Regions from separate parts of the Trichocoleus desertorum AS-A10 genome, predicted to be linked through region 2. Evidence: predicted binding sites of a transcription regulator. Region 2 holds the regulator's gene; the other holds the start of a gene.

Region 1 (15,081 bases), on a different contig from region 2:
AACCTGTGACCACCATTCAGGATGACGATTCAGCACTTCTAGCCAGATCAAGCCGCCCATTGAGTGCCCAATAATTCGGATGCGAGTTTCGGGGTAGGTCGCCAACATATCGATCGCAACCTGTTCTACATGGTCAATCAATGGCTCGATCCGCAGCCAAGTTTTCACAAAACCAAGATTCGGCGTGACGACTTTGGTATTGGGCGAGGCGAGGCTCTGAGCTAAAGCCGTAATTTCTCGGCTACTATCGGCCCAACCATGCTGAGCATAGAGAATAAAATCCGGTGTCTCGCTCACCCAACACTCCTATTGCCATTCGGAGAGATTTTTACTAACGCTGCGATCGCACACTCTTACCTGCGTAAAGGCTTACCCACGCAAGGGAAGCGCCAGCAAACAGCCACCCAGTAAACCCAAGGCAGTAGTACCACCAAAAGTCCAAGCGGTTTGCCTCCTACTGTAGCCTGTCCCCAACATCTGGCCCCAAGCAACAGCTCCCAGCCCTGCTCCAGACACTCCCAACAGCAACAAAATCGCGAAGGGAAACTTGCCAGATACCAGGATTGCGCCAGTTCCTTCATTATCCGCAAATAGCCAACTTGCGGTTATAATCGCAACTGCGCCAATCGCGCCCACCCAAAGACTGTCCTTGACAGCCGCTCGCCAACTCCAACCCAGAAATTTGAGCATTACTAACAGAGTGAAGGTGACTACGCCACAGACTGCCAAAAGCACGACCGAAACCCCCGTCGCTGCCATAACTGCGATCGCGCCGACCAACGGTGCAAACCAAGTCAGAGATTCCTCAAACAGCCAGGCGATCGAGCCAAGCCAAGCAATCACCCAAGCCAACCCTGCCCCTGGATGCATACCAATCAAAAAACCAAAGCAACAGTATCCTACCCCCAGCAACAATAAAGAGGGCCAAGGTAAATCAGATTGAAACTCTTTAACCGTGGTTCGTCGGGGTCTTGCAGGAGTTGACAGCGCTGGAGTTGCTACCAGTTCAGGAGTTTCCTTCCCGGCTGCTTCACTGCTCATCACTGCTGCATCTTCTAGTGGTGTGTCGGTTTCAGGCTCAGGAACAGCGATCGCCTCAAACATGCTGCCATCAGGCAAGGTTGCCCCTGTCCAATCAACGGCTTCCAATATCGCCCCTGCAAGAATAGCCCCGGTGAAGTTGGCTTTACGACAGGTAGCTCCTGTGAGGTTAGCCCCGGTTAAATCAACGTTGCTGAAGTTGGCTTTGGTTAAGTTAGCTTGGCTTAGGTTGGCTTGTTTAAGATTCGCCCCTGTCAAGTTGGCTCGGTTTAAATTACTTTGCGCTAAGTTGCTACCTGCTAAATCAGCTCCCTGCAAATCTGCCCAAGCAAAGTCCCGCTTCCCTACCGCATACCGTTGTAGGAGTTCATTTACATCCATACTGCCCCCCGATTCTCCGCGATTTTGGCACAGGAGGCTTCAAGAGAGCGAGAAAGTGTAATTAAATTAATTTTGCTTGGCGGTAATCAACTGGCGAATCATCTGAGCCGTCGCAGGAGCGAGCAAAACGCCATTGCGGTAATGCCCTGTAGCCAGCAAAACGTTGCTGTAACCTGGCAGCGGCCCAATGATGGGGGCAGGACGTCCTTCCGGACGTGGGCGCAAACCAGACCAAGTTTTGAGTACAGTGGCTTTAGCTAAGGCAGGACAAAAGGCGATCGCTTGCTCCAAAACTATTTGCAATTGCGCTTCATCCGCCACCACTTCCTCACCAGCTGCAAATTCGACCGTTGCCCCCACCCAGCAATGATTCGAGCCTAAAGGCACAATATGCACATCGTTGCCTGTAATTACAGGTTGCTTTTCCAGAATATCTAGGGGTTGGTCGAGTTCCAGATGTAGCGCTTGGCCTAAAACTGGACGAATTTCTATTGATTCTTGGAGAGCCGCAGTTAGGGGTGTGGAGCCTAGCCCTGCCGCCACCACTAGCCAATCAATCTCAAAGTTTCCTGCTGTTGTTTGTAACTGAGAGCAAATCTGTGAATTGTTGGAGTCAGGGCTACAAGGGACGGTCTCTACAGCAGCATTAAAGTGAAACGTCACACCGTTGCGTTCGGCAGCCGTGACCAAGGCGTGTGTGAGAGCCACCGGATCGACTTGGCGATCGCGAGGTGAGTAGATGGCCGCGTTGATCGAATCTTGGTTAAGGAAGGGATACTGAGCTTGAAGCTGAGCTGTATCCAGAATCTCTAACTCCCAGCCTTGACTTTTCCGCGTTTCAGCCAAGGTTTGCCATTTAACGAGGTCTTCCTCGGCAAAACACAGCTTCAAAATACCGTTGCGATTCCAGGGAATGGTGCAGCCTGCAATCGCCTCTAGTTCCGGAATCAGAGTTTCGTACCGCTGCATACTGGCAAGCCGCAACTGCCAAGCTTTACCTTTCACTTTGTGGCTAATGATGCCCATCAGCACACCCAAGGCAGCTCCCGTTGCGGCTTGAGCCGGAATTTGGCGATCGAACACAGTGACCGTCAATCCTGGTATTTGGCTGAGTTCGTAGGCGATCGCAGCTCCCACGACCCCACAACCCACCACAGCAACACGACTCATAGATTTCGCTTCAAAATTAAGAGCCTAGGATGCCACATTCAAAACCCCTCTCCCACGGGAGAGGGGTTTGGGGAGAGATCTTTTTTCTAGCTGTTGGGCACGAGTTGGAAGAAAGCGTCAAAGTCTTTCAACGCTTCCGCATAGTTGCGAATCGCTTGACGATAATCGCCGTTCTGAGCCGCTTCATCGATTTCTTCTAGGTGAGTAAAAATGTCTTGAGCAGCTTGCCGCGCTTGCCCTTGAGCATCGGGCAGTAAGTTGCGAGCCAAATTTCCCATTCTGATCCGTAACTCTCCTAGAGGACCGTGAATAAAGCCGCGAACATCGATCCATTCACGATTTTCGATTAGAGTTGCCAACTCTGGCATCCGACCGCGAAGGGCAGTGATACCAGAGGCATAACTTTGGATGCGCTCGACTTGAGTGGGGCTGTAAGTCAGGGTTTTGGTGCTGGTGGGGCTACTGCAACTGACGAGAAACGCTGTGACGAAGGCCAGTGCTAGAGCCAAAATTGACCGATAGTGTCTCATAACTCTACTTGTTTACCACTTGCAAAATTAATTGCCTTGTTGATTAGAACCTATCCCAAAACTCAAATCAGTTTTTAGAGAGGCGCTTAGGGGGCGACCATTTATAATTTTCGTAAAGAAATATATCTCAAGACTGTACTCAAAGTCTTCTTCCTAAATAAAGACTGCGAGATCTTAAGGCAGCGATCGCCTAAATCTAACTAGCATCTCAATCCTAGCTAGGCTCAATGACTTTGACGACGTAGGAAAGGTAAGAGCACCTCATTCACCTTTTCATACCAGTCTTCTTGCGCATAGTGTCCCACCTCTTCTAGTTTTACTAGCTCTGCATCAGGAACCGCTTTAGTAAAGTTTTCGGCCATGCTAAACGGCAACCAAGGATCGGACATGCCCCAAGCTACCAAGATAGGCCGCTCCCAGTTAGCAAAGCCTGGCTCAATTTCTGCGGTGGCTGTTGGCAGTTGTAAGTTGCGTAGCGTATATAGCAGCGATCGCCCCGCATCCGAGCTTTTGAGAAAAGGCCGCCGATACACATCCAAATCTTTGTCAGCTACCTGGTAAGGCCCACCTCCTTCTAGCAACCGATCGACCAGCAAGGGGTCTTGCGTCATCATGTCACCCACCAAGGGTAATCCCATTTGTTGGATCTTCCAAGGCAGCTTTGCAGTGGTAGAGAGCGGCGTATTGAAAATAGCCAAGCGCTCGATTCGGTCAGGATTCTGTAAAGCGTAGCGGAGCCCTACGGCTCCCAAAAAACCTTGCACCACCAGGGAAAACCGTTCAACTTCCAGCGCTTGCACTAGGTCTGCCAAAGCACCGACAAAAGCATCAGGTGTGTAAGCAAAATCTCGCTTATCTGGCTTGGCAGAAAAGCCAAACCCAGGCCAATCTGGTGCGATCGCCCGGAAACCTTGCTCGGCTAAAGCAGGCAACACCTGCCGCCAACTGTAACTTTGGGAAGGAAAACTGTGCAGCAGCAGCACTGGCGGCTTATCCGTTGAGTTCATCGGGTTTGCTTCTCGGCAAAACCATTTCAACGGCCCTACTTCAACCAAACGCTCCTCAACTGCCACAGCTTTTCTCCCACAAGCTCAAGTGGTCTGAGCTTACCGCTGAACGGTAGCCTAAACAAGCTGACGTTCCTTGGAGATGCGCGCTTATCGAAACGCCTCCTAGCCTGCAAAGACTTTTGGTTTCCTCTATTTGTAAAAAAATATTAAAAATATGGCATGTAAAGCGTTTTGTAACTTTAGATACAGAAAATTTTGTTATATTGATTGAACAACCCATAAATGCTCAGATCGATTCATCTAATAGGAGAACTATTTATGTCTGCTCAAGATCAAGCTCGTGCTTTAATGATGCGCCATCACCACTTGATCAAAAATCGTCAGCAATCGATGCTGGGTCGTGCCGCGGCAGAAGTAGGGATGCCTGCTGAAGCATCAGAGTACTGGAACCATATTCAAGGCAAAGCTCATCCCTCTTTCCGAGCTTCCTACGATCGCAGTCACGCTTCCCTCAGTTAATTGACGCCAGACGGCTCTGTTTCCTGTTTATTTGGGCTTTTGTTGATTGTTTATATAAGTAGAAACACTTGGTTGAGGTCTAAGTTGATTAGCCTTCAGCTAGTGAGTTCCTATTAGAATGACTGCATCAAACTTAAAAAGGGCGCTTTCCTCGGTGGGAGAGCGCCCTTAAAACTGTTATAAATTGTAGCTGTAAAGCTGAGCACACAGACATGAATTCAGGAAGGCGATCGCTTCACTCAAAAGCCCGCATCAGAATTCTGCATTTATTAAGGCTGGTCTTGCAGAGCTTTCAAGTCATGCTCTACCATCAATTCCACCAACTCCTGAAAAGAATGCTGAGGCTGCCAGCCTAGTTGATTGCGGATTTTGTCGATACAGCCCATTAACTGGACAGGCTCATCAGGTCTGTAAAAGGCAGGATCAACCGAAACATAATCTTCCCAGTTCAAATTCACACAGCTAAAGGCGCATTCCACCAACTCACGCACGGAATGAGTTTCACCGCTAGCAATAATGTAGTCATCTGCTTCTTGCTGTTGCAGCATTAACCACATCGCATAGACGGCATCTTTGGCATAACACCAATCTCGTTTCGCATCAAGATTCCCCAGCTTCAGCTCATTTAGCAAGCCCAGTTTAACGAGGGCTGCTGCTCGCGTGATCTTGCGAAACACAAATTCTGCTCCCCGCCTGGGAGATTCATGCGTATACGTAATGCCGCAGCAAGTGTAGAGATTGTACTGCTGACGATAATTTACGCTCATCCAGTGAGCATAGGCTTTGGCTACCCCATAGGGATTCCGAGGCCGAAAAGCTGTGCGCTCTGTTTGCGGAGATTCATCCGGTTGCCCGAAGACTTCGCTACTAGAAGCTTGATAAAACCTAGCATCCGGTTTGCAGCGACGAATGGACTCTAGAAGCCGAGAAACGCCTAGCGCCGTATACTCAGCCGTCAAGGAAGGCTGGGTCCAAGAAGTAGGAATATAGCTTTGAGACGCAAGATTATAGATTTCGTCTGGTTGCGCTTCAATAATGGCATCCATCAAGGAGCACTGGTCTAGTAAGTCTCCAGAAAGGATTTTGATGTCATCGGAAAAATGACTAATACGACTAGAATTACCAGAACTAGAACGACGGACCAAGCCGAAAACTTGATATCCCTTAGTTAAAAGTAGCTCGGCAAGATAGGAACCGTCCTGTCCTGTAATGCCTGTGATTAGTGCAGATTTAGAAGACATAAATGAGGCGATTGCTGCTGTTTGTGCTTCAGAATACGAAGAGTGGAGCTGTATTGTTAGTAGCTACTAATCTATTACACAATCTGCAAGGTGCTTAAGTTCAAAGGCGGTAATCTTCATATTCCCTTGTTAAATGAGGGCTATAGCAGGGGTCATGTTTAATGAAGCTTTGCCATTTAGCTCTGAAATAAGCTAAATCTGGTTCGCAAACTTTCTCTTCCTTCGACTCATAATGGTATAGAGAAACGTGAGGCAAATATATGTTTCTATATCCTTGCTCTACCATCTTTAAACATATGTCTACGTCGTAATATTGATGGGTTAATTTTTCATCAAAGCCTCCAATTTGCTCATAAATTTCTCGCTTACACATGAGGCAAGCACCAGAAACAGCAGAGAAATTATTGATGGCTTGAATTTGAAACATATAACCTGAAGCTGTTGCAGGCAGATACTTGTGGTTACAGCCTACAGCATCACGAATGCCGACAATTAAGCCAGCATGTTGAATGGTGTCATCGTCATATCGCAATAAAGCTCCAACTGCGCCAATAGATTGTCTCTGTGCTTGTTCCAGCATGGCACCAATCCAATCTGGAGTAATCACTGCTGTATTGGCATTTAGAAATAGTAAATAGCTGCCTTGAGCTTGACGGGTTCCATAGCGGCTGAGGCTAGAACTAGAATAAGGCTTAGAAAGCTGATGATGTTTGAACTTTGTTGGTTCTTTAGCTTGCCACTGAGCAAGAAGGCGATTTGTATCTTGAGAAACAGTGCGATCGCTAACAACAATCACTTCATAGTTTGGATAAGTACTTTTTGCAAAAATAGATGTTAGACAGTTTTTAATAAAAGTTTGGTGCTCACTGGTTACTGGAATGATAATACTAACTGGATATTGCTCTGGTAGCTGATAACGAACATGATAAATTCCTAAAAAGCCAGGTGCATCTAAAACTTTTCCAGGCTCTCCACGCCGCTCAATCGATTCTTCTAGGGCTTTTTGAGCTGCAATGTAAGCGTAAGGTTTGACACCTTCCTCACCAGTGGCTGTAGATTCGGGATGGATTCTCCAGCAGTAAAGCACCTTGGGAATATGAAAGACTTGATTCGTTTTTTCAGTAAATCGTAGGACTAAATCATAATCTTGGCTGCCTTCATAACCCACACGGAAGCCACCGATTTGATCGAGTAAAGAGCGCCGATAAACTCCTAAGTGACAGGTGTACATGCGAGACAAAAAGGAGTCTGGACACCAGTCAGGTTTAAAGGCAGGTTCTAGCAGTTGGCCTTGCTCATTCAGCTTATTTTCATCTGAGTAGATCATGTCTGCTTCAGGATGCTGATTGAGCAACAGAGCTACTTCATATAAAGCATCTGGCGTTAGCAAATCATCATGATCAAGAAGTGCTACAAACTCTCCTGTGGCTATTTCTAAGGCTGAATTAGAGGAATGAGAAATGTGGCCATTTTCGCTTCTAAAGACCACTTTAATCCTGGGATCTTGAGCAGCATATTCTGCCAAAATCTCTTTTACATGAGGCTGTGTAGAGGCATCATCGGCAATGCACAATTCCCAATAAGGATAAATCTGGTCAATAACTGAGGCGATCGCCTCTCGCAAAAAAGTTTCTGGCGTGTTGAAAACGGGCATCAGCACGCTAATGGTTGGCTGATAACGAAACACCTCGAATGTCTCAGCCATTTTGGTTAGGTCAGCTGCTCGCGGAAAGTTCTTATTCAGCCATTGCTGATAAGTAGGGTTAGCGCTCAGAGGCACTTCTACGGCAGGTTGCTGCGATTCAGCCAAAAGTGAGGTGCTAGCAAGCTTGAAATGAAGCTTCCTAAAAATTCTCGCTAGGACCGGATTCAAGCCTTCAGTTTTGAGCAGGAAGAGTAGGCGGGGAACTCGCTCTAGCACACGTTTAGAACGTAGTACAGAATTTTTTAGCATTGGTCTAACCTCTGCATTTGGTTTATTCCTTCGTCAGGATTTCTTGTAGCTTGGCAGTAAATGCTTCCTTAGAACCTTCTGCTTCGATCCTGCGTAAAATATTAAACCTCAGTTTCTCCCATAACTCAGCGTCGGTATATAACTGGACGCACTTTTGAGCAAACTCATTAGGGTCGTCTGCAACTAGCAACTCTATGCCGTCTTGCCAACCTAGCTGAGCGGCAATCAGTGAGGTCGTGACCACTGGCAGTCCATGAGAAGCGGCCTCATAGATTTTCAAGGGAATTCCGGCAGCAAAGCGAGTGGGGACAACAAAGAGACGAGCGCGGTTGTAATAGCTCTCCAAGTTATTCACTCGGCCCATCACCTGGATGTGGTCATTAGCTAGGTTGAAAACCTTTTCAGAGCTGTTAAACCCAACAATTTTGAACTTTAAGTCTCCGTCTAGCTGCGCTTGAATTTGTGGAAATACTTGATTGGCAAACCAAATCACTGAGTCTGCATTGGGACTGAAATCATCATGAATAGCCCCAACAAATAAAATGTCAGACCGTTGCTTAAAGGAATTTTCAGTGGGACGTAAAGCTACTGTGTGGCTCAATGTATGAACGGTAGGAAATCCACACTCAGCAAATTTCTTACTTTCCGGTTCTGAAACCGAAATAACTGAGCTAACGCCTGCGGCTAACTTGACTTCATCTTGAATTAAAGTGTCAATCTCAGCTTCAGAAACTTCTTGGCCATTCAATCGGCGATAAGCCACTTCACGTAAGGAGAAGAGCGCTTCAGCATCGTAAATAACTTTGGTACTGCTGAATAGTTCAGGATGCCCTGTGAAGATGGGTTGAAAGATTTGCATGTTGTGAGGACGGCTAATAATGATGGCCTCATAGTAGCCAGCTCGTTGCTGCAAAAATTCTGCCAGCTTGGGCCTACCGTGCTCGGTCATCACCTCTACGACTTTAGGGATGTCCCGATAAACTGTATCCCAGTCTCCTTCATCAATTAGATCATTGAGAGGATAAAAAGTGACAGTGTAACCTAGCTCAATTAGAGATAGAAGAATTTCTCTGGCTCTGGGATAACCAGCACCTAAGAAGGCATGGGGAACTCGGTCATCAATGAAAAGGACACGGGGCTGCTTGTTAGCTGTGGTGCGAGCCAACAAGATATTAGCGGGGTCTGGTAAGTGGTGGGTTTGCAAGCGATCGCGATGATTGTTGACAAAAATCTCACGATTTTTAGCCTGTAACTGTAAAGCAGCATCACTTGATTTTGAACTAGCAAATTCGAAGTGTAGGATTACCGCATCGGGGTCGTAAACTACACGTTTGCCTGAGCGCCATAATCGTAAACAGTAATCTGCTTCTTCGTAGTAGGCAGGCTTGTAATCTTCGTCGAAGCCCCCCATTTGCAAAAAGAGTTCTCGACTAGTGAGGAGAAATGCGCCAGAGCAATAATCTACGTCGCGCCCAAACATATACTCGGGAGCAAACGGAGAGTCGCCTCGGCCATAGCCTAAACAAGAGCCATCTTGCCAGATAATACTTCCAGCTTCTTGCAAGCTACCATCAAGCAGCAAAATCTTGCCACCTACAGCGCCAATGTCCTCTGCACTCTCAATCGTTTTAACCGCAGAGGCAATGCTGCCGGGGAGGACTTGGGCATCATTGTTCAGGAATAATATGTATTTTCCTTGAGCGACTTTAGCGGCTTGATTACTTGCTAATAAGAAGTGATGATTTTCACTATTGCGAATAATCCTGGCACCTTGAATGCGATCCAGGAGCACGCTAGTGTCATCAGAAGAAGCATTGTCAACGATGACAACTTCAAAGGAGTTATAAAAGTTTTCGGATAAAGACCGTAAGCACTGGAAAGTTAGCTCGGCTCTATTATATAAAACTAAAATAACTGTAACTAAGGGAGTTTGGCTGGTAGGAAGGTGTAGCTTTGCTCCTGATGCTAAAAAGCTCTTTAAGACATGCTTGTATGTAGTGGTTATAGTCTGTTTGTGGCGTTCTAACTCTAAAGGAACGACTGCTTTTGGTGCGGACTGAGTCGTTGAACCCAAATTTAATCCAGGAAGATTCTCGATCGCGAATTTGAACTCTTCGGAGGGTTCAACCCGCAACGTTTTCTTAAGGTTCATCCAGCGATCACGCAATTTCCAGAACTTGCTGGTTTGCATGGCCGCAATAACGGTCTGGGAGTATTCCAAGCGGCCATGAGTTTGTTGGAGCTGCGATTGTAACTGATCTAAATCAGTTTCTAGCTGTTGAATTTGGGTCTGCGATCGCTGCTTTTCTGCCTCAGCGTCTCGGATTTGAGCCTGCGATCGCACGAGTTCTACTTGAGCTTCTTGAAGCTGAGCTTGGGCCTGCTCTAGTTCAGCGTAAGTGGCTTGTTGTGCTTGTAATCGGCTGAGTTCTGCCTGAGCTTCCTGAAGCTGAGCTTGGGACTGTTCCCACTGAGCATAAGTCTCGTGTAGATGTGTCTGCGATCGCTCTAACTCTGCTTGGGATTGCTCAAGTTCTGCCTGAGTTTGGCGTAGTTGTGCTTGGGACTGTTCCCACTGAGCATAAGTCTCGTGTAGATGTGCCTGCGATCGCTCTAACTCTGCTTGGGATTGCTCAAGTTCTGCCTGAGTTTGGCGTAGTTGTGCTTGGGACTGTTCCCACTGAGCATAAGTCTCGTGTAGATGTGCCTGCGATCGCTCTAACTCTGCTTGGGATTGCTCAAGTTCTGCCTGAGTTTGGCGTAGTTGTGCTTGGGACTGTTCCCACTGAGCATAAGTCTCGTGTAGATGTGCCTGCGATCGCTCCCATTCTCCGTAGGTGTGATGCATCTGAGCTTGCGACTGCTCTAGCTCAATTCGTAACTGCTGTAGCTGAAGTTTTGATTCACTTAGCTGCTCCGTCAACGTAGAACACCTTTGAACCAAAGCTGAGTTTCTACCCTCTAGGGAAAGCGGATATGCTTTCAAAACAAACTGTAAAGTATCTGATTCTTCTGCTTGCTCAACGATTTGTAACGTGCTTTCGTCAAACTCTTCTCTCACTACCTGAGGGATGAGAGGGGACGGAAAGAAAACCGGAAGTTTTGTGCGCTCAAGACAATCTACAAAATATCCCGTATCTTCAAACAATTTTTTGACTGTTTCATGGGTAAAAAATCTAAGATGAGTATCATCCAGGATGCCAAGCTGGCTATATTCAAATCTCCCTTTTAAGAGTGCTAGTCGAATTGCTCCATGACTAATGTTTGGAATCGAAGCAACAATATAGCCATCTGGTTTTAAGAGCTGGATTGTCGCTTTTAGTAATTGCCAAGGATTTCGGAGGTGCTCTAAGACATCTCCAAAAACAGCTACGTCAAACTTCTTTTCAGGCAGAATCTCAGCTAGAGAAACTAGATCTAAATCGGCGACAATAACCTGTTCACAATAATTTTCAGCCGTTTTTGCCGCTTCTGGGTTAACTTCAATTCCTGTGACTTTGCAGCCTCTCTTCGAAAGAAATTGAGCTAAGTATCCTGTGGCACAGCCAAAATCTATAACATGTTTATTGTTGCCAATTAACTGCAACATCTTTTTGTGGCTGTTGTTCTCATCCAAAGCTTCTTCAGTGATCCCTTTCACAGCAGGATAATCTTTCGCCCAACCACTACTCATATAACCTATCACCTTAATTCTTTTAAGATATGAATTTTATGACACAACGACAGGTAGCTTTTTCTGAATAACGCTAACAGCCATTGGTTGATCAACTAAGGCATAAATCTGCTTACCTGTATTGGGAGGTAGTACTTGAAAAACTAGAGCATTATCGATCCAATCAAAAGTGATTGATGAATAGTTTTCTGAGCCTGCCACAGTCAAACTATAAGAGCCTGTTCTCAATGGCAATTTAAAGCGAAACTTGATCTTTAATTCCTCTCCTGCCTCTAGTTTGCCAATGCGTAAATCTTCCTCAAAGGTGTTACTACCGATAATTTCATTGCCATTTTTGTCGCATATATAAAAGCCAACAACACAACCCTGGAGGGGCTCATATACCTTCAATCCGATCAGCAAAGTTACTTCTTCGTTAAAGCCAAGGATAGGAACTTCACCAGCGTATTCTTCAAATTGATCTAACAACTTTATTTCTTCGATCAAAGCTTTGCGATTACCGCGACGCGCTGCTTTCTTCTTGGTACTTTCATTAGCCTCAATTACACTTTCGCTCTCAACCGGAGTACTGCATTCCCTGACTGATTCCACTTCAGGTGGAACCTCTGTAGCTGGTGAGTTATCAAGGTCGGAAGGAAGATCATCTGACCTTAGCTCAGGCTTATCTGGAGCTAGATTCAGCTCCAGCTCAGTCACCAGCTTCATGTAGTCGATAATGACTTGATTAGGAGAACCTGAGGTGTACATCTTGCCATCATGAACCATAATGGCTGAGCTACATAAAGTTTTGATGGCACTGGCATCATGAGAAACGAATAGTGTTGTGATGCCAGATTCCATAAGAGCTCTCATGCGGCGGATACACCGATGCTGAAAGACAATATCTCCCACCGCCAGCGCTTCATCAACAATTAAAATATCAGGGTCAACGTTAACAGCTACTGCAAATGCCAAGCGTACAAACATACCACTAGAGTATGTTTTGACAGGTTGATCAATAAACTCACCAATGTCTGCAAATCTAGCAATTTCATCAAATTTGTCTTCGATTTCCTTCTGACTCAACCCTAGAAGTCGACCATTAAAAAAAACATTTTGTCGGCCTGTGAATTCTGGATTAAATCCACTCCCCAGTTCTAAGAGAGCTGAAATGCGACCATTGACTTGCACAGCTCCGGTTGTTGGAGTCAGTGTCCCAGCAATAATTTGGAGCAATGTACTTTTACCAGAGCCATTGCGCCCGACCACGCCTAAAGTTTCGCCTTTAGGAACTTCAAAACTAATATCCTGTAGGGCCCAGAATTCCTCAGCTTTGCTCTTGCCGGGCAACAAAATCTCTTGCAGTCGGGCTACTGGATGAGGATATTTCTTAAAGCATTTAGAAACATTTTTGACTGAAATTGCAATTTCATTCATCGGGATGAGGGCTGCAAAAGCTACGAAAAGGGTTAGTTAGGTTGGGTACTTTGGAAAGCTGCTTAAGCTTTAAGCGGCCTTAAAGGACATCTGCGAAAGCTGGACGTAGCCTCTGGTAACACCACAGACCTCCCAAAAAAACGACCAGAGACACCAGTGAAGCAGTGCCCCATTCACCCCAGTGATGGACTTCTCCGACTAGGACTAAATCTCGGTAAACCTCAACGATCGCAGTGAAGGGATTTAGCCAAAAAATCCAAGCTCGCCATTGTTCGGGAATAGCAGAGGCTGGATAGATAATGGGTGTTACGTAAAACCAGAGATTGAGGATCACTGCCAGCGTTTGAGGGATGTCTCGCAGAAAAACGGTGAAGCCAGCAAACAGGTACCCCAACCCTGCTGTTAATAGCAGTTGAGGGATCCAAACCAGTGGTAATAGCCATAACGTGCTATGTATCGTCTGAGAAGTTATGGCAACCATCAAGATTAAGGCCATCAGGCCCAAGGTACTCTCCAAGAAGAGGGATAGAACTGGAACCAACGGTAACAGCGCTAGAGGAAAGACGACCTTTTTGACTAGGTTAGGTTGAGTAATCACTGACGCTGCACCTTGGGCGACCCCAGTGGAAAAGGGAATCCAAGGAAGTAGCCCTGCGAACAACCAAAGGCCGAAGGTTAAATTGTTGTCAGGTAATCCTTGTATGCTCAGCTTGACCTTGAGGACAATTGAGAAAACATACGTGTAAATTAGTAGCTGAGAAATTTGGTTCAGCAAAGGCCACAAATTTCCCAAAACAGAACCTTTGTAGCGAGCTTCTAGATCTCGTTGCACCAGTGCTTTAAGCAGGTCTAGCTTGGCCCACCACTTGGGGGCAATTGGTAACCAACGAGCTAGGTTGCTAACTCGTCGAACTACTCCTTTCATTGGTCTGATCAACTTTCACGTCCTCACCCACTGCCTACACACCAAACATTGCTCAGCTCAAGGCTCTCGGTCTGTTTATGTTGCTAACTACGAAGCAATCTGCATTAGATCAAGATCGAATCCGTAATTCACTTCTTACCTATGAAGGTAGATCAAACGTCTGAGTTCCTGTCGCTGCGTGAAACACAGGGCTGGATAATTTGATCTAGGTTCTTGTAGCCTTGATCTGTGGTCCCGATAACATACCTTAAGTTAAGATTTTATTCAAATTCTGCCTTAAGTACATCTAAAATTCTGAGGCCGAGTATGGGCTTGGTGATGCAATTACGCTAAGGCTTGCTGGAGAACCTGCTGAATGACTTGACGCTGCTCCGTGTCATAGCCCCAGCGATCTAAAAAGCTTTGGTATGGGCCTTGGCCAGCAGTGATGCTATGGATCAAGCTTTGGCCTTTGACTTGCACTGCGGGTAATTGTAGTAGCCGAATTAAGCGCTCAGTGCGCGATCGCACGCGGTCAGACTCTTGGGCAGTCGCTTCATTTTGCTGGCGGCGATGGAATACGGCCATTGCAGCAGACATCGCTAAGTTCTTGATCAGCAACTCAGCCACTATTTCTGGGGCAGAGCGCAGAGCCGTCAGAACTGCTGTATCCGGATTATCTGCTATGGTTCCGGAATCGGTGAGATAAGTTACGAAAAAGCCACGAGCCCCTGCTTCGCTGCTGACTAAAGCGGCGATCGCCCGCTCTACTTCTGCGGCTGACAGGGTACCCTGTTCCATATGAGCTAATAGCGATTGTGTCAGGGCGATCGCTTGCTCAAACGTCATTCCTTCGGGAACTGTAAACACAGATGTCATTGTTTTGAGCGAATCTCTGAGTATGATGATACTCAACTATGGCAATTATCTCTTCTAAACAACAGCCATCGGAACCAGATCGGCGAACGGAAGGTAAGCCCCGTTCTCGTCAGGTTGCTGTTAGTAGTGGTCCCCTCTTGGCCACTGCCACGCCAGAGTCGCTGGTGCAGCCTGAAGCTTGTCCTGAAGAAGCTGGCAAGCAGGAAGAACGGTTACGACCTCAGTGCCTGTCTGAGTATGTCGGGCAGAAAGATCTCAAGGAAGTGTTGGCGATCGCGATTCAAGCGGCCAAGGCTCGCGCCGAGACCTTAGATCACTTGTTGCTCTACGGGCCACCTGGCTTGGGCAAAACCACGATGTCGC
Region 2 (15,081 bases):
CCTCTTAGATCTTTCAAATCTTGGTAGAGGATCAAAGCTTCGTGGCAAAATTGCAAAGCTATACCAGGCTGATTTACCTGGAGTCGTTCGGCTCCCTGCCTGAGTAAATTGTTGGCAACTAGCTGTTGAGGGTTATCTCCAATGGTCTGAATCCCCTCATTCGACTCGGTTGCTGTCAGAGTTCCTTGATCATCTCTCACAAGATCACCCATTAGCATCTAGCGCCTTGGTTAGTAGTAGCACTATTTATACCCGGAGCATAACTTATACTCAGAGCGTAACGCGTCGGATGAAGCCTAGAACTCAGTACCATCCTCAGGCTTGATCATCAAGTATTTGTCAAATCGCTAGTATTTATACTGAAAACTTAGTTTTTGGCCCCTGAGGTTGCGATCCTCGCTGTACTTATAACTTAGAGCGCGATCGCCAGTGGGGCAATACAGGAAGTCTGTAAGTGTGAAGCACTTGCCAATATAAAGTGCACTCAAAGCTATGAGTAAAAATTTAAGTAGTCTTGTAAATGAATCTTAGAAAACTCGAAAAATAAGCCTGCAAGGGCAGGCTAGTTGGCTCTAATTCGGTCTAAGTGAGAACTCAGCACCTGTCTGGCTCCTCCGACAAACTCTAGTCTTCGTGATCTTCAAAGGGATCGCTCAATTCCTTTGAAGGCGGACCAAAAGAGGTATAGATTGAAAGCCCTGTAATGGCAATGACAATGGCACAAACGGAAATGCTAAGAACTGTTGCGGGTTCCATAGGTTCGATCGATTATGAGGACTCTCCCTCTATAATATTACGAAGCATTAAAAAGTTCTGTCGAGATCCACATACAGGTGACCCATGGCTCAACGCACTTGGTTGGGAGATGTTCTCAAACCTTTGAATTCTGAATATGGTAAGGTCGCGCCCGGCTGGGGTACCACGCCATTGATGGGCGTTTTTATGCTGCTATTTTTTGTCTTCTTGTTGATCATCTTGCAGGTTTACAACTCCTCGCTATTGATTGAAAACGTCGATGTGGACTGGAGAAGCTTAGGCGGCTAGGGCTATTGAATGCCTAGAGCTTAAAGTTCAGTATCTAGATGTTCCCGGCTTCGACCGGGTTTTTTGTTGGCTTTATACTATAAAGAAGGCCAAACTGAGCAATGCTCCACAGAGAAACTGAGCCGTCCGGGATTTGACTAGGAGGAATTTGCGTGAATATTTTTGGCATCGGCCTACCGGAGATGGCACTGATTATGGTTTTGGCTCTGCTAATTTTTGGGCCAAAGAAGCTGCCAGAAATCGGTCGGAGTTTAGGAAAGGCGATTCGCGGTTTTCAAGACGCCTCTAAGGAGTTTGAAAATGAATTTAAGCGAGAAGCCGAACGACTAGAGCAAATTGTCACTGAGCCAATGGAGGCCAAGCTAGAACCTCCGTCTCAGCCTGTGCTCTCTCCTGCGGTTACCGAAACTACCGCTCAAGCAGAGACGGATGAGGTCGTGGCAGCAGTTTCTCCAGACGAAGTAAAGAGCTAGCCTGAATTGTTAGCGTCAAGATTTACTGCCTGTAGATTAGTAATTGAAAGCCAATGACAGAGCCTGCTTCGACGCCCAAACTGGTGGTGCCGCAATTAATTGTGGGGTTAGGAAATCCGGGCGCTAAGTACGAGCAAACCCGCCATAATATTGGTTTTGCTGCTATTGATGCTTTAGCCCGCACCTGGCACATTTCGCTATCGGAAAATCGTAAGTTCCAAGGTGTATTTGGCGAAGGGCCAGGTCTGCAAGGCAGTAAAATTCGCTTGCTCAAGCCGCTGACTTACATGAATCTTTCAGGACAGTCGATTCGAGCTGTGTTGGATTGGTATAAGTTGCCCCCAGAGTCAGTGCTGGTGATCTATGACGATATGGATTTGCCTGTGGGTAAAATCCGGTTGCGTCTGTCTGGCTCGGCGGGTGGGCAAAATGGGATGAAGTCAGCGATCGCTCACTTAGGTACCCAGAATTTCCCTCGTTTGCGAATTGGCATTGGTAGTCCCAAGGACGAAAATACGGCTACTCAAGATGCCGTATCTCACGTCTTAGGTCGGTTTGCGCCTACCGAGGCCCAAGTCATCACTCAAGTTTTAGAGATGACCGTAGACGCTGTAGAACTAAGTCTCAAGCAAGGCTTTGAAAAAGCCATGAGCCTCTACAACGGTCGTTCTGTTGTAAGTACCAAAGTTTGAACGACTTCTGTATTAGACGCTGAATCTGTGTTTTAACTGTTGGCTGAATAAACTGAACTCCGGTACATTGGCATTTACTGGATGGCCCCACTAAGTCGAACTAGCCTCAGATAGGGGTTAGTTCAATTCGTACCAAAGGCAGATCAAATCAGGTCTTTGGTTTTGCCACCATTGCAGGAGAAGCCTTTATGCTGGATAGTTCCGACCCTCTCTTCATGGCTGAGAGCGCTGCTACATCACTGGCGATTTTAGATCAAAGGCTGGTGAAACGGTGCCATATTCAGCTGCCTGACATGCCTAATCCGATGAGCGCCATTTGTTATCAAGGGTGCTTTTATAGTTATGTTCGGTTTTTTCCCTCACTGGAAACAGCTCAAAGGGCGGCTGGACGTTTGCTTACCAAAGGTAATGCGGTTGTCTTTACTCAGGTAGCGAAAGGTTTGGTATTGTGGGTGCTGGAAGCGGAGGCCCAGTTGGCTAGTAAGCCTGTAGTGAGATAAGTAGAGACTGTGAGTGCTAACCGTCTACCTGAAACCATTGCTCATGTCCGGATCACGCATCAGTCGTGGAATCAGGGCAAAATTGAGGGGGAAGTCAGAGCTAATCAATTTGAGTGGCAGTTTCAGTGGTGTTTTAAGCAAGGCAGCTTATTAGTGCAGCCTTCTCTCGGTAGAGCTTTGATCCAAGAACCTCTAGGGCGCTTTTTAGAGAAATGTGACTATCAACTAGAACCGGGTGGTGACTACTCGTTCACGATTCGCGCCCAGTTCTAAGCTTAAGTTTAAGCAGATGCGACTAGGCGTTCTAAGTAACGCTCAATCAATAGAATTGCCACAATATCATCGAGCGATCGCGGTGGGGTTCGCATCCCTTGAGGGATCAAACGATACAAGCCTTTAGGGGGGTACATCTTCCAGTAGCGATCGCGAGCTTCTAAGCTGCTGTAGCGCTCGTCTACCAAGACGACCCGGAGCGGATCGGGTAAATCATCACTTAGCTTTTGTTTCCAAGTTTTCGCAGTCGTTTGATCCCCCATCACTACGATCGAGATGGGTAGCTGTTTTTGGAGCTGTTGAATCGTAGCTACCACTTCATCCGCTGCAATAACTTGGTGGTAATGTAGCGTCCGGTCTACTCCCATCGCAGCTAAACCACATTTGTGGCGACCAGGATCGAAGCCTAAGATGATCGGCTGATCAGGATTGGGGGGAGGATTCAAGACCATGAAATTCTAATCATTTGCCAGCAGAACGAAGAAACGATCTAACTTGTCAGCGTTACTCTGCTTCATTGTAACGACCTGCCGTTACAAATCGTCAGGACTGACGAAGGGACTGGGAGAGGAATCGGACGGCTTGGAATTGGGGGCCTTTCCAGGGTAAGGGTCTGAATGTTGAAACTCAAAATTAGCGTCTTCTTGAGTCACGCTGTTGTTTGGATTGTTTGGATTAGGAGTGGCATTGTTGGGTTGAGGAGATGGACTGCTGTTGGGTTGAGGACGATTGGGTTGAGGAATGTCCCGACTAGTACTCAGCACCACTTGGCCATTCTGAATCGCTAACAACTCCACCTTCAGTGGGCCTGCTGTGTAGATCACACCCGTAGTGACAACCTTTAAATCGAGCGGCTGGCGATATTGCTTCAACTGCTCAGCAAAGCTCAAAATTGCCGTGACGCTAGGACCATTCGCAGCGATCTGTACTCCTTCCGTGAGTACTCCCGCGCCTCTGGCTCGAAACTCCGTGGCGGCTAGCAGCAGTTCGATCCGCTTTTGAATGTCGGCTTCAGTTAGGGTAGATGGATCAACTGAAGCGGCAGCAATGACATCACCAGACAGAAATGCCACTTGGTTGAACGTAGCGCTCGCCACCACCTGAACGCTCTTTTCTCCTAGGACATAGTTACCCGCTGAGAGAATTCTAATGACGTAATCGCGACCATCTTCAATTTGGTCAACCAGTTGTTCTACTTCCGGTCTGGTGATTTGAATAATCTGTTCGCTGACTTGACCAGCACCAGGACGGGTCAACTTGATAGCGTTACGATTTGCTTCTCGCAGTAATTGGTCTACTGCTTGCTGAGCGCCCGTGGGAGAAACGATCCGCACGACGCCTGCTGACAACACTTGTCCTCGGAAGAGAGCGACGTTGCCTTGGCGTAGGGTTTCATACTGCGCTTGATAGTACTGGTAGTACCGCTGCAAGGTTTGGACAGCTTTCTCTAGATTGGCCTGTTGAACCTCTAAATCTTTAGTTTCTTTAATCAAGTTTTGGCGCTCGTTATCCAGTCGGTCGATCTCGGAGCGGAGTCCCGTTGCTTGCTGAGAAACAGTGCTTAGTTGCGTTTGAGTTCGGTTTAGTTCTGCTTCGGTGCGGTCTTTGGCATCTTCAATCCGATCCTTTTCTGCTTCCGCGCGGCTCAGTTGGCTCTGAGTTTGATCGAGCTGAGCTTCGGTGCGGGCTCTTTCAGTCTCGACTCGGCCTAGCTGGGTTTGGGTACGATTTAGCTGTGCTTCTGTCGTCGCTTGCTTGGCGATCGCGGCCTTAAGAAACAAATTAATTCGATCCAGCCGTTGTTGAGCCGAAACTTGCTCGGCGCGGGCTTGGGTCAGCTCTTGCTCAACTTGATTTTTTTGAACTCTCGTCTTTGCTAAATCTTCTCGCGCTCTAGAGAGGTTTTTCTGAATTTTGCCCAATTCAAAAACGCCAGTCCGGAGTTGATCACTCACAGCAAACAAAATGGCGAGTGTAGAAGCGGAAATGATGCCACCCGTGACAATCGTCACCAAGACTGCGGTTTTGCGGGGACGCAAGTTAAACAAGCTGAGGCGAGCCTTGCCTACGCGCGTACCGATGCGATCGCCCACCGTTGCGATCACACCCCCCAACACCAAGATTGCCACAATTAAGATGTACCCGCTGGTCATCTACCCTCAGGAAGCCATTTGGCTCACACCCAACTCAGATACAGCCTATCTCATGCCCTGGAAGTTTTGTGTGCCATCACACCTGTAGGACGACAACAAGCAGACCCAGATAGCAAAAGTTGCTGCCTTGCCTCAGCGTCAGGAGAGCATCACGGCTCTCTTTGTTTCCTCGCAGGAGTGCCATGAAGCACCTTCCTCGGCCAGAGAGCTGTATTCAAGTCGCTGTAAGCGCTTGTTATTACTAGAGGTTAACCATAGCAGATCAACTGAACTGTTGACTGAGAGCGACGGGATTATGAACCGTAATTTTTTTCTTATGGATGGAAATCATCTTCTCCTGTCGCAGATCTCCAAGTAGGCGCGTGACTGTGACGCGGGTGGAACCAATCGCTTCTGCGATCGCCTGATGCGACAATTTCAAGTCAATTGTGATCCCGTCAGGGCCAGGAACGCCGAAGTCACGACAGAGGATGAGCAAGAAGCTGACCAAGCGTGATCCCATATCCCGGTGGGCTAAGGTTTCGATCATCATCTCAGTTTGCAAGATGCGCGAAGACAACCCTTGCAACATCAGCATCGACAGCTCTGGGTTATCCTTGAGAGCTTTTTCCACTTGTTCAATGGGCACCGACAGTAATTCCGCCGGAGTAAAAGCAACTGCGTGATAAAAGCGATCGGAACGATTGCCCGTAATCAGCGAGAGAACCCCAAAAACACTATTTTCTCGCAGCAAAGCTACGGTGATTTCTTCGCCCGCTTCATAAACGCGAGACAGTTTGACCGCACCTCGGACCAAAAAGTAGACACGCTCCGCTGGATCACCGGGGAAGAAAATCGTCTTGCCTCGATCAAACGTTTCGATCACGGGAGGAAATGCTCCGCCTCCCAGTTGACGAAACACAGATGCTAACGGCCTATCCTGCGTCATTACCATATCCTTTTACCTTTTCGATGCCCTTCTCCAACCTTCATGGGCCGCTCGTCTGGAGATGAACCTTACGAAGGTGAGCCAACTGTAAGCAATTGATGACTTTAGAACACTTAAACTTACTCTAGAGTCATTTTTTGTTCTATTTGATACACAATCTGCCAGCGATCGCCAATGGCTGAAGAATTTAACTGCTGTTTCGAGGACCACAAACGAACGGATCTTGGCTGTCAGCGGCCTATTTAGACCCTATCTTACTCCCCCTAAAGACAGATATCTCGTGATAGGACTCAAGGCAGCGTATCACCCTACCAGCAACAGTCGATGTCAATATCTTTAAGCCCCCATCTTTGAGTATTCTCGTAATTGCCCTTAACGAAGAGATTGCCATGCTGGATCTGACCGGAAAAAATGCCTTAGTCACAGGCATTGCTAACAATCGCTCAATTGCTTGGGGAATTGCCCAACAACTCCATAAAGCGGGTGCCAACCTAGGGATTACCTATCTGCCCGATGAGCGGGGCAAGATGGAAAAAAAAGTAGCAGAATTGGTTGAACCGCTACAACCCAGCTTGTTTGTGCCTTGCAATGTGCAAGATGATGCTCAGATTCAGTCCACCTTTGAGACTGTGAAGGAGAAGTGGGGCAAGCTAGATATCTTGGTTCACTGTCTGGCCTTTGCCAACAAAGATGACTTATCTGGCCACTTTAGCAACACCTCGCGGCCAGGATTTACCACAGCCTTAGACATCAGCACTTATTCCTTAATTCAGCTCAGTGGTGCCGCTAAACCCCTGATGACAGAAGGCGGCAGCATTGTCACTCTGACTTATTTGGGCGGGGTGCGTGTGGTGCCCAACTATAACGTTATGGGCATTGCCAAAGCGGGCTTAGAAATGAGCGTTAAATACTTGGCGGCAGAACTAGGCCCCCACAATATTCGAGTCAATGGCATTTCTGCGGGCCCAATTAGAACTCTCGCCTCCTCTGCGGTTGGGGGAATTCTGGACATGATTCATCATGTGGAAGAAGTGGCACCCCTGCGGCGCACTGTGACTCAACTAGAAGTTGGCAATACAGCGGCGTTCCTATGCAGTGATTTGTCCAGCGGTATGACAGGGCAAATCCTCTATGTTGATTCTGGCTATGAGATCATGGGGATGTAGTGGTTGCCATTCAGTGACTACAACCGTTTGGCCTGCCTGTGCAGGCTCAAAGTTTCTTACTTCCTGTTTCTACTTCTCAGTTTTTACTTCCCACTATTGAGTAGGGCCTATGCAGACTAGCATTCATGAAGCGTCTTCCCAAGAGAACCGCACAGCCTTCGAGCAGGCCAACGGAGCATCATTAGAACCCGTATTTTCAGGACGAGTGGCCTCAGTCAGTCGCAAAACGGGTGAGACAGATGTGCATGTCACCATTAATTTGGATGGACAGGGTCGCTGTGTAGCCGCCACAGGTATTCCATTTCTCGACCACATGTTGCATCAGATTGCTTCGCATGGGCTGTTTGACCTAGAGGTGCGAGCGACGGGTGACTTAGAAATTGATGACCATCACACCAACGAAGATGTGGGCATTACCCTGGGTCAAGCTCTAGCTAAAGCCTTGGGCGATCGCAAAGGCATTGTCCGGTTTGGCAATTTCCTCGCGCCCTTGGACGAAGCTCTAATCCAGGTAGCTCTAGATTTGTCTGGTCGGCCTCACATTAGCTATGGCCTGCAAATCCCTACCGAACGAGTCGGCACTTACGACACGCAACTAGTACGGGAATTCTTTGTGGCAGTGGTGAATCACAGCCAGATGACGCTGCACATCCGTCAGCTAGATGGCATCAACTCACACCATATTATTGAGGCTACTTTCAAAGCCTTTGCCCGTGCTTTGCGCGTTGCTACAGAAACCGATCCCCGTCGGGCTCACACTATTCCTAGCTCTAAAGGCGTCTTGTAAGTTCTACTGCTCAAAAACTTTAACTGTTGGTAGAGCATGGCAATCTGCGGAAGCTCCACTCCTGCGGCTTGGGCAGCTCGTAGTGGGTTGCCAAAAATTGCCTCAACTTCCAGAGATCTGCCTTCGTCATAGTCAATTTTCATGCTGGTGCGGTAGGGCTTCATCTTTATCGTGTCATCCAGCATCTTTTGAATAAAATCATCGGCGATCGCGCGACTCTGCACTTTTGCTCCTAAGGCAACTTCTCGCATCAATTGCTCTGCCAAAGTATAAGTGTAGCGATCGGCCATCAGCGCATCAGTTGTGGCGTTGAGTACCACTGACAAGCCGTTGAAGGGAATATTCCAAACCAGCTTGCGCCAGCGGGCTAGGAGTAGGTCTGCCGCCAACTGGATCGAGATGCTCGCCTGGATAAAGTCTTGAGCGATCTGAGACATGCGCTCTGTGACACCACCCGCCTGATAGTTTGCTGCGTACTCACCTAAGGTAATGGCTCCGTAGTCAAGGTGGCGAATGTGGCCAGGACCCACTTTGTTGGAACAAATAAAGCACAGTCCACCCATGACGCGCTCCGCACCAACAACTTGAGCTACTTCCGCTTCTAAGCCCAAGCCATTTTGCAGCACTAAGACAACACCATCTTCTTTGAGCACCCGAGGAAGTAGGGCTGGCAACAAGTGATTGTGGGTACTTTTGAGTGCCACCACCACTACATCGCAGCGAGGCATCTCCTCGACTCGACGGTAAGCAAAGACCTGAGGCAGCGTGAAATTTCCCTCAGGTGACTCGATCATTAATCCTTGCTGCTGCACCTGTTCGTAGTCACTTCTGAGCAAGAAATGAACTTCTGTGCCTGCTTGCTGAAGTCGGGCTCCATAAAAGCCCCCTAATGCTCCTGTACCTAAAATTGCATAACGACGATTGGGCGCAGCACCCAAAGAGGCCCCCATTGCTCCTAACTCCCTGCTTGCTCCTGTTCAAACATACTGTAATGAGGGGATGTGGCCCTAGGCTGACTAGAGCTTTATGGGTCGCAAGGCGGATTTAGGGACAGCCTAGAGAACAGACGGCTATCATGGTAGGCATTGATATTTATGAACAATTATCAATGATTGTTTCTGAATCGGGTTGGTCCAAAATCAAGTCATCTTTCACAGAAAAAGTTTTCTTTGGGCAGGAGCCAAGCGCAGAGTTAACAGCGATTTTGTTGGTTTACTTTGTGCAAGGCATTCTCGGCTTGGCTCGCTTAGCCATTAGCTTCTTTCTCAAAGATGAGTTAGGGATTGGTCCAGCGCAAGTATCAGCTTTGATGGGGATTGCGGCGCTGCCCTGGATGATTAAGCCTGTCTTTGGCTTTGTTTCCGATGGGTTGCCCATTTTTGGCTATCGTCGCCGCCCTTACCTAATTTTGTCGGGCGTGCTAGGAGCAAGCTCCTGGATTGCTCTGGCTACGGTGGTGCATACGGCTTGGGCTGCTACACTCGCGATCGCCCTTGGTTCGCTGTCTGTAGCGGTTAGCGACGTGATTGTGGACTCGCTGGTGGTAGAGCGAGCCCGCGAGGAGTCGGTGAGTACTGCGGGGTCGCTGCAATCTTTGTGTTGGGGCTCTTCGGCGCTAGGGGGGCTGTTGACTGCTTACTTTAGTGGCTCCTTGCTACAGCGCTTTGATGCTCATACCATCTTCGCTATTACCGCTTCCTTTCCTCTCATTGTCTCAGCCGTAGCTGGCCTGATCGCTGAGTCCCGCGTCAGTGCCAGGCCCAACTGGTCAGTGGTGAGTCATCAATTAGGTCAGTTGCGCCAAGCAGTGACGCAGAAGGCAATTTGGTTACCCACAGCTTTTCTCTTTCTTTGGCAAGCCACCCCCACTGCTGATTCTGCTTTTTTCTACTTCACAACCAATGAGCTGGGATTTCAACCCGAGTTCTTAGGGCGGGTACGGTTGGTCACGAGTTTGGCGTCTTTGGTAGGAATCTGGCTATTTCAGCGTTTTTTCAAAGAAGTACCGTTTCGCGCCTTTTTCGGCTGGACGACATTGCTCTCGGCTGTGTTGGGCATGAGTATGCTGCTGCTTGTAACCCACGCCAACCGAGCTTTAGGAATTGATGACCATTGGTTTAGCTTGGGCGACAGCTTAATTCTGACGGTGATGGGCCAGATTGCCTACATGCCCGTCTTAGTGTTAGCGGCACGTCTCTGTCCTGCGGGGGTAGAAGCGACTCTGTTTGCCTTGCTAATGTCAATTACAAATCTAGCAGGGCTGGTGTCCTACGAACTGGGAGCTGTGTTGATGCACTGGTTAGAGATTACCGAAACCAATTTCAGCTCTCTCTGGTTGCTGGTGCTAATTACCAATCTCAGTACCTTGTTGCCACTACCATTTTTAGGTTGGCTGCCAGGAGCTGACCCGAAGACAGAGTCTGGGACTGCCAGTTTGCAAGCCACACCCGCTATTGAGCGAGACCTATCGACTACCAAGCAATTAGGTCAGCCATTTTTGCCAGATTTGATGTCGGAATGGGTACCGCAGTCGATGCGGGAGCCTGTGGAAGAAACCATTGATTAATCATTTGGTTTGCAAGTTTTGAACTCGTTTTAATTAAACTTCGCTGATTACGGACTATGCAGAGTTTTCAGCTCCAAGAGCGTGCCACAACTGTCCCAATTGATCCTTACAATCCTCAGGATTGGCAAAAAGGCTATCGTTCCTTACCTAAGGAGTACGACTACCGCATTGATGAGGTGGAGGGCGAAATTCCTCCCGAGCTCCAAGGTACTTTGTTCCGTAACGGCCCAGGATTGCTTGACGTCAATGGTCAGTTGTTGCACCACCCTTTTGATGGCGATGGCATGATCTGCGCGATCGCCTTTAAGGACGGTCAAGCCCATTTCCGCAATCGCTTTGTTCGTACCGAAGGCTTCCAGAAAGAACAAAAAGCTGGCAAAATCCTCCATCGCGGCGTATTTGGCACCCAAAGGCCAGGGGGACCACTGGCGAATGCCTTTGACTTCAACCTCAAAAATATTGCCAACACGCAAGTGATTTACTGGGGTGGCAAGCTGTTGGCGCTATGGGAAGCAGCCGAACCACATCGGCTTGATCCACAGACGCTAGAGACTTTAGGCCGAGAATATTTGGATGGCGTCTTGTCTCCGGGGTCAGCGTTTGCTGCTCACCCGTGGATTGATCCGGGCTGTGCTCAAGAGAATGGCGCTCCCTGTTTAGTTAACTTCGCGATTAAACCTGGGCTATCGACCAACATTACGGTCTATGAGCTGAATCCAGACGGTAAAGTCGTGCGGCAATCGGTCCACTCAGTGCCTGGATTTGCCTTCATTCACGATTTTGCGATTACACCAAACTATTGTGTGTTTTTCCAAAATCCGGTGCACTTTAATCCCTTGCCCTTTGCCTTGGGGTTACGCGGAGCCGCAGAGTGCATCACTTTCCAACCAGAGCAACCGACCCGAATCTTGGTAATTCCTCGACGCACTTCAGAGTCGATGCAGATCTTAGAAACCAAATCGGGATTTGTCTTCCACCATGCCAATGCCTTTGAGCAAGATGGGTCGATCTACGTTGATTCGGTTTGCTACGAAGCTTTTCCAGAAGTAGAACCTGGCTCGGATTTCCGAGAAGTCGATTTTGCCAGCTTAGCGCCGGGGCATCTGTGGCGGTTCCACCTAGATCTCGCAGGCAAGCAAGTTGAGCGACAACTTATAGAAAGCCGTTGTTGCGAGTTTCCCTTTGTGCATCCATCCAAAGCAGGCCGTCCCTACCGTTATGCCTATTTAGGCGCGGCCCATGCAGCAACTGGGAATGCACCTTTGCAAGCGATCCTGAAAGTAGATTTGGAGTCGAGCGATCGCCAACTTTGGAGTGCAGCGCCCCAAGGCTATGTCGGTGAACCCGTGTTTGTGCCCCGCTCGGGTTATAACGAGCAAGGATTACCGCAGGCTGAGATGACCGGGGAAGAAGATGACGGTTGGGTGTTGACCTTGGTTTATGACTCGAAGCGGGAGCGATCGGATGTCGTGATTCTGGATGCTCGCGACCTCAACCAAGGACCCGTCGCGCGGTTGCATCTGAAGCATCATGTGCCCTACGGCTTGCATGGTACCTTCACCCCTGCCTACTTTGGACGCGATCGCTAGCCTGGAATGCCTCACACGCGCTGGTTTCTACCCAGTTGCGATCGCCTAGCTGGCACCACCTCAAGTTCATTAGCACTGATTGCTTATCTTAAAGACTTGATGAACTTTGTGTGCCAGCTATGGCTGATTCTCGGCACTTGGATGAAGATGGGACAGAAAAGCCCGTATAGATACTTAGGTATTTGTAGCTAAAGCAAGATTAGAAGATAACTACTTGCTGCTAGCAGGGTTTCAGCGCCATAGGGGCTGCTCCTAGAACGAGTGAGCTGAAGATGTGTTAAGACAGTGTTACGAAACTCTGCCTCGCTGATTTAGCCAAGCTCAAGCTAAGGTCCAACCCTGTCCTTTCGTACTGATTGAAATCCCTCAGGTTGCCGCTATGAGATTCAGCATTGTGATCACAACTTACAACCGCTTGTCTCTGTTGAAGCGAGCGATTGCTTCAGCCCTAGACCAAACGGTGCCTTGCGAGGTTGTCGTTGTCGATAATTGCTCCTCAGACGGCACTGAAGCGTATGTGCGCAGTTTAGGCAACCAGGTTGTTTATCATCGCAATTCCGCCAACTTGGGTCATTCTGGAGCAGTGAATACTGGAGTCAAAGTTGCCAAGGGTACTTGGATTAAACCCGTAGATGACGATGACTATCTAGCACCTAACTGCATTGAAGAAATGGCCAAGGCGATCGCTCTGCGCCCCCAAGCTGCCATCTGTTCTTGCCAAGCAGCTCAAGTCGATGACAACGGAGTTGAACTGAGCCGAACGCGACAGGTGGGGCCAGGGCAGGCCTTCTACATCCCGCAAGAAGACATTCATTATGGGATGTTGCTGGAGCAAGTTCCCTTCGGTACCCCGATTCAGGTTGCCTTCCGGAGAGACGCATTTTTAGAATCTGGGGGTTGGGATACCAGCTTAACGAGCTGTGACGATATTGATTCGTGGATCAGAATTGCCAAATATGGCGATGCCATTTTCATCAATCAGTGTTTGACCTACCGGACCGTTTGGCCAGGTGGATACGACCAAAAGATTGCCCTAGAAACTCGCATGAATACAAACATCCTGATGAAGGAAAGAATTCATGCGTTGGTGAATGAAAAATATCGCTCAGCGATTCCAGCCATTCAAGATATCCGTCATTATCTCTGCCTGCATTGGGGCTTAGTCGCCTTGAAGCAAAAGAAAATTGTGAATGGTCTTCAGATGGTGCTACCCGCTACGGCATCTCCTGCTGCTTGGAAATTGTTGTTAGGAGCTCGCAAAGGACATCAACCAAACCCAGCTGTTCGCAAGTTGGTCTTACTGGATGTTCGCTCCTCTGCGCCAGCAGCAATGCTGATGAATTCTTAGATTCGCGTTTCTAATTTCAAGGCCATTAAAAAGCACCTTAAAAAGCAGGGGTATCTTTGAACCACCCCTGCTTTTATCGATTTAAAGACACTTGAGAGGCTAGATCCGGGCTCCTTCTGGCAGGGGTCTGCCCTTGGGTTCTGGCAAAGCTGGCCGCCGTTCATAAGGCGTAGGAATGTATTGAACGGTAGGTCTGCCGCCTTGAGGTTGAGGATAAAGCTCCATCAAGTTGTAGATCGAGGTGGGTAAACCTACGGTTATCGGTAAACCTAACTCAGTTGCTTCTTCCACGGTAACTGGGTAATCGTGAGTGACTTTGCCAGTGGTTAAGGTGTCAATAATCAATTCAATTTTGTCATCTGCAATTTTCTGCTGAGGCACATTGTCTTTGAGCAGGGTTCTGACAAATTTTTGCACTTGCTGAATCGCCTTGCGAGACAAATCAGCCATGATCAAAGTTTGATCATCAATGTCACTAATTGGTTTTTCTTCGACCACCTTTAGGACACTAGCGGCTGGAAAGTTACCCAACTGCGGATCTACTGGACCGAGTACTGCATTGGCATCCATGACAATTTCATCCGCAGCTAAAGCTAGCATGGTGCCGCCACTCATGGCGTAGTGAGGCACAAAAACTGTCACTTTGGCAGGGTGACGAATCAAGGCTCTAGCAATTTGTTCTGTCGCCAGCACCAGACCACCAGGAGTATGCAAAACAAGGTCAATGGGCATATCGGGTGGAGTGAGGCGAATCGCTCGTAGGATTTGCTCGGAATCCTCAATCGTGATGTAACGAGATAAAGGAATTCCTAATAAATTGATTGATTCTTGACGGTGAATTAAGAGAATTACTCGACTGTTATGTTGTTGCTCTAGCCCCCGCAAAGCTTGCAGGCGAGAGGATTCAATGCGGCGACGCTGCCACATCGGTTGTAGCGAAGAAACTAATAGAAAAACCCAAAATAGATCTAGAAAACTAAAGGTCATTTGAAAAATTACTCATCAATAGAACTTAGCGTGAAGCCCTTTTATTATTTCAATCGCGATGAGAGGTTGAGTCTATCGAAAGCATTAAAATAGCTTTCTAGCGACCAATGGGGCGATCGCTCTATTCAATCTATAAAAGCTATAAAAATTTTCAAACTAATACTAAATAGATTCACCTCTAGTTTCTGACTTTTATTTTTATCTTATTCAAGCGAATCTATCTTTAGATGCAGGTTCTTTAGAGCGCGCACTATAGCAGGGTTACATGCCTGAATTCAGCTTGAAGATTTCATCTAAGTTGAAGAATTCTGTCGATTTGTTTACCACTTTGGAGCGAGGGTATAATTTTTTCTCTGTCCTTGGGTTAATAGTTTTCGACTGATTGCGTCGATTAAGCTGAACTTGTATCAGTCAACACTTTTAATCTTGTTTGAGGATAGATTTATGGATAATAAAACAGATAAAAATTCACCCGCTGTTGATAGTCAAGGTCGTGCTGAAGTAGATACCTACGATCGCGGCATTGTGCCCGCCGAAACAGCTGCCCGTAAAGAAAGAGAAGGTAGTGCATTTAA

What was found. The regulator NtcA, encoded in region 2, controls nitrogen genes in cyanobacteria. The targets are predictions, from matches to a motif close to TTTGTANNNNNNNNTACAAA.
Region 1: a site for NtcA is predicted at 4,363-4,382, ahead of gifA (glutamine synthetase inactivation factor IF7A). Genes of this name have one in related genera too.

What each region holds. Positions count from the first base shown of each region.
Region 1 covers NZ_JAMPKN010000003.1:205,644-220,724, forward strand. Annotated here, with positions in the region: gene NDA01_RS07755 (alpha/beta hydrolase) at 1-297, opposite strand, end outside; gene NDA01_RS07760 (pentapeptide repeat-containing protein) at 370-1,422, opposite strand; gene NDA01_RS07765 (NAD(P)/FAD-dependent oxidoreductase) at 1,489-2,592, opposite strand; gene psbQ (photosystem II protein PsbQ) at 2,679-3,122, opposite strand; gene NDA01_RS07775 (alpha/beta fold hydrolase) at 3,347-4,195, opposite strand; gene gifA (glutamine synthetase inactivation factor IF7A) at 4,451-4,651, shown strand; gene NDA01_RS07785 (GDP-mannose 4,6-dehydratase) at 4,921-5,892, opposite strand; gene NDA01_RS07790 (glycosyltransferase family 2 protein) at 5,993-7,846, opposite strand; gene NDA01_RS07795 (glycosyltransferase) at 7,869-11,519, opposite strand; gene NDA01_RS07800 (ABC transporter ATP-binding protein) at 11,556-12,935, opposite strand; gene NDA01_RS07805 (ABC transporter permease) at 13,015-13,860, opposite strand; gene NDA01_RS07810 (hypothetical protein) at 14,185-14,718, opposite strand; gene ruvB (Holliday junction branch migration DNA helicase RuvB) at 14,757-15,081, shown strand, end outside.
Region 2 covers NZ_JAMPKN010000001.1:368,097-383,177, forward strand. Annotated here, with positions in the region: gene NDA01_RS01630 (tetratricopeptide repeat protein) at 1-212, opposite strand, end outside; gene psbN (photosystem II reaction center protein PsbN) at 625-756, opposite strand; gene psbH (photosystem II reaction center phosphoprotein PsbH) at 841-1,044, shown strand; gene NDA01_RS01645 (TatA/E family twin arginine-targeting protein translocase) at 1,197-1,517, shown strand; gene pth (aminoacyl-tRNA hydrolase) at 1,571-2,209, shown strand; gene NDA01_RS01655 (hypothetical protein) at 2,398-2,709, shown strand; gene NDA01_RS01660 (DUF3146 family protein) at 2,719-2,982, shown strand; gene NDA01_RS01665 (pre-16S rRNA-processing nuclease YqgF) at 2,991-3,434, opposite strand; gene NDA01_RS01670 (DUF3084 family protein) at 3,516-5,135, opposite strand; gene ntcA (global nitrogen regulator NtcA) at 5,398-6,063, opposite strand; gene fabI (enoyl-ACP reductase FabI) at 6,414-7,229, shown strand; gene hisB (imidazoleglycerol-phosphate dehydratase HisB) at 7,339-8,016, shown strand; gene NDA01_RS01690 (putative 2-dehydropantoate 2-reductase) at 7,983-8,966, opposite strand; gene NDA01_RS01695 (folate/biopterin family MFS transporter) at 9,092-10,582, shown strand; gene NDA01_RS01700 (carotenoid oxygenase family protein) at 10,639-12,171, shown strand; gene NDA01_RS01705 (glycosyltransferase family 2 protein) at 12,551-13,519, shown strand; gene NDA01_RS01710 (SDH family Clp fold serine proteinase) at 13,619-14,506, opposite strand; gene NDA01_RS01715 (hypothetical protein) at 14,951-15,081, shown strand, end outside.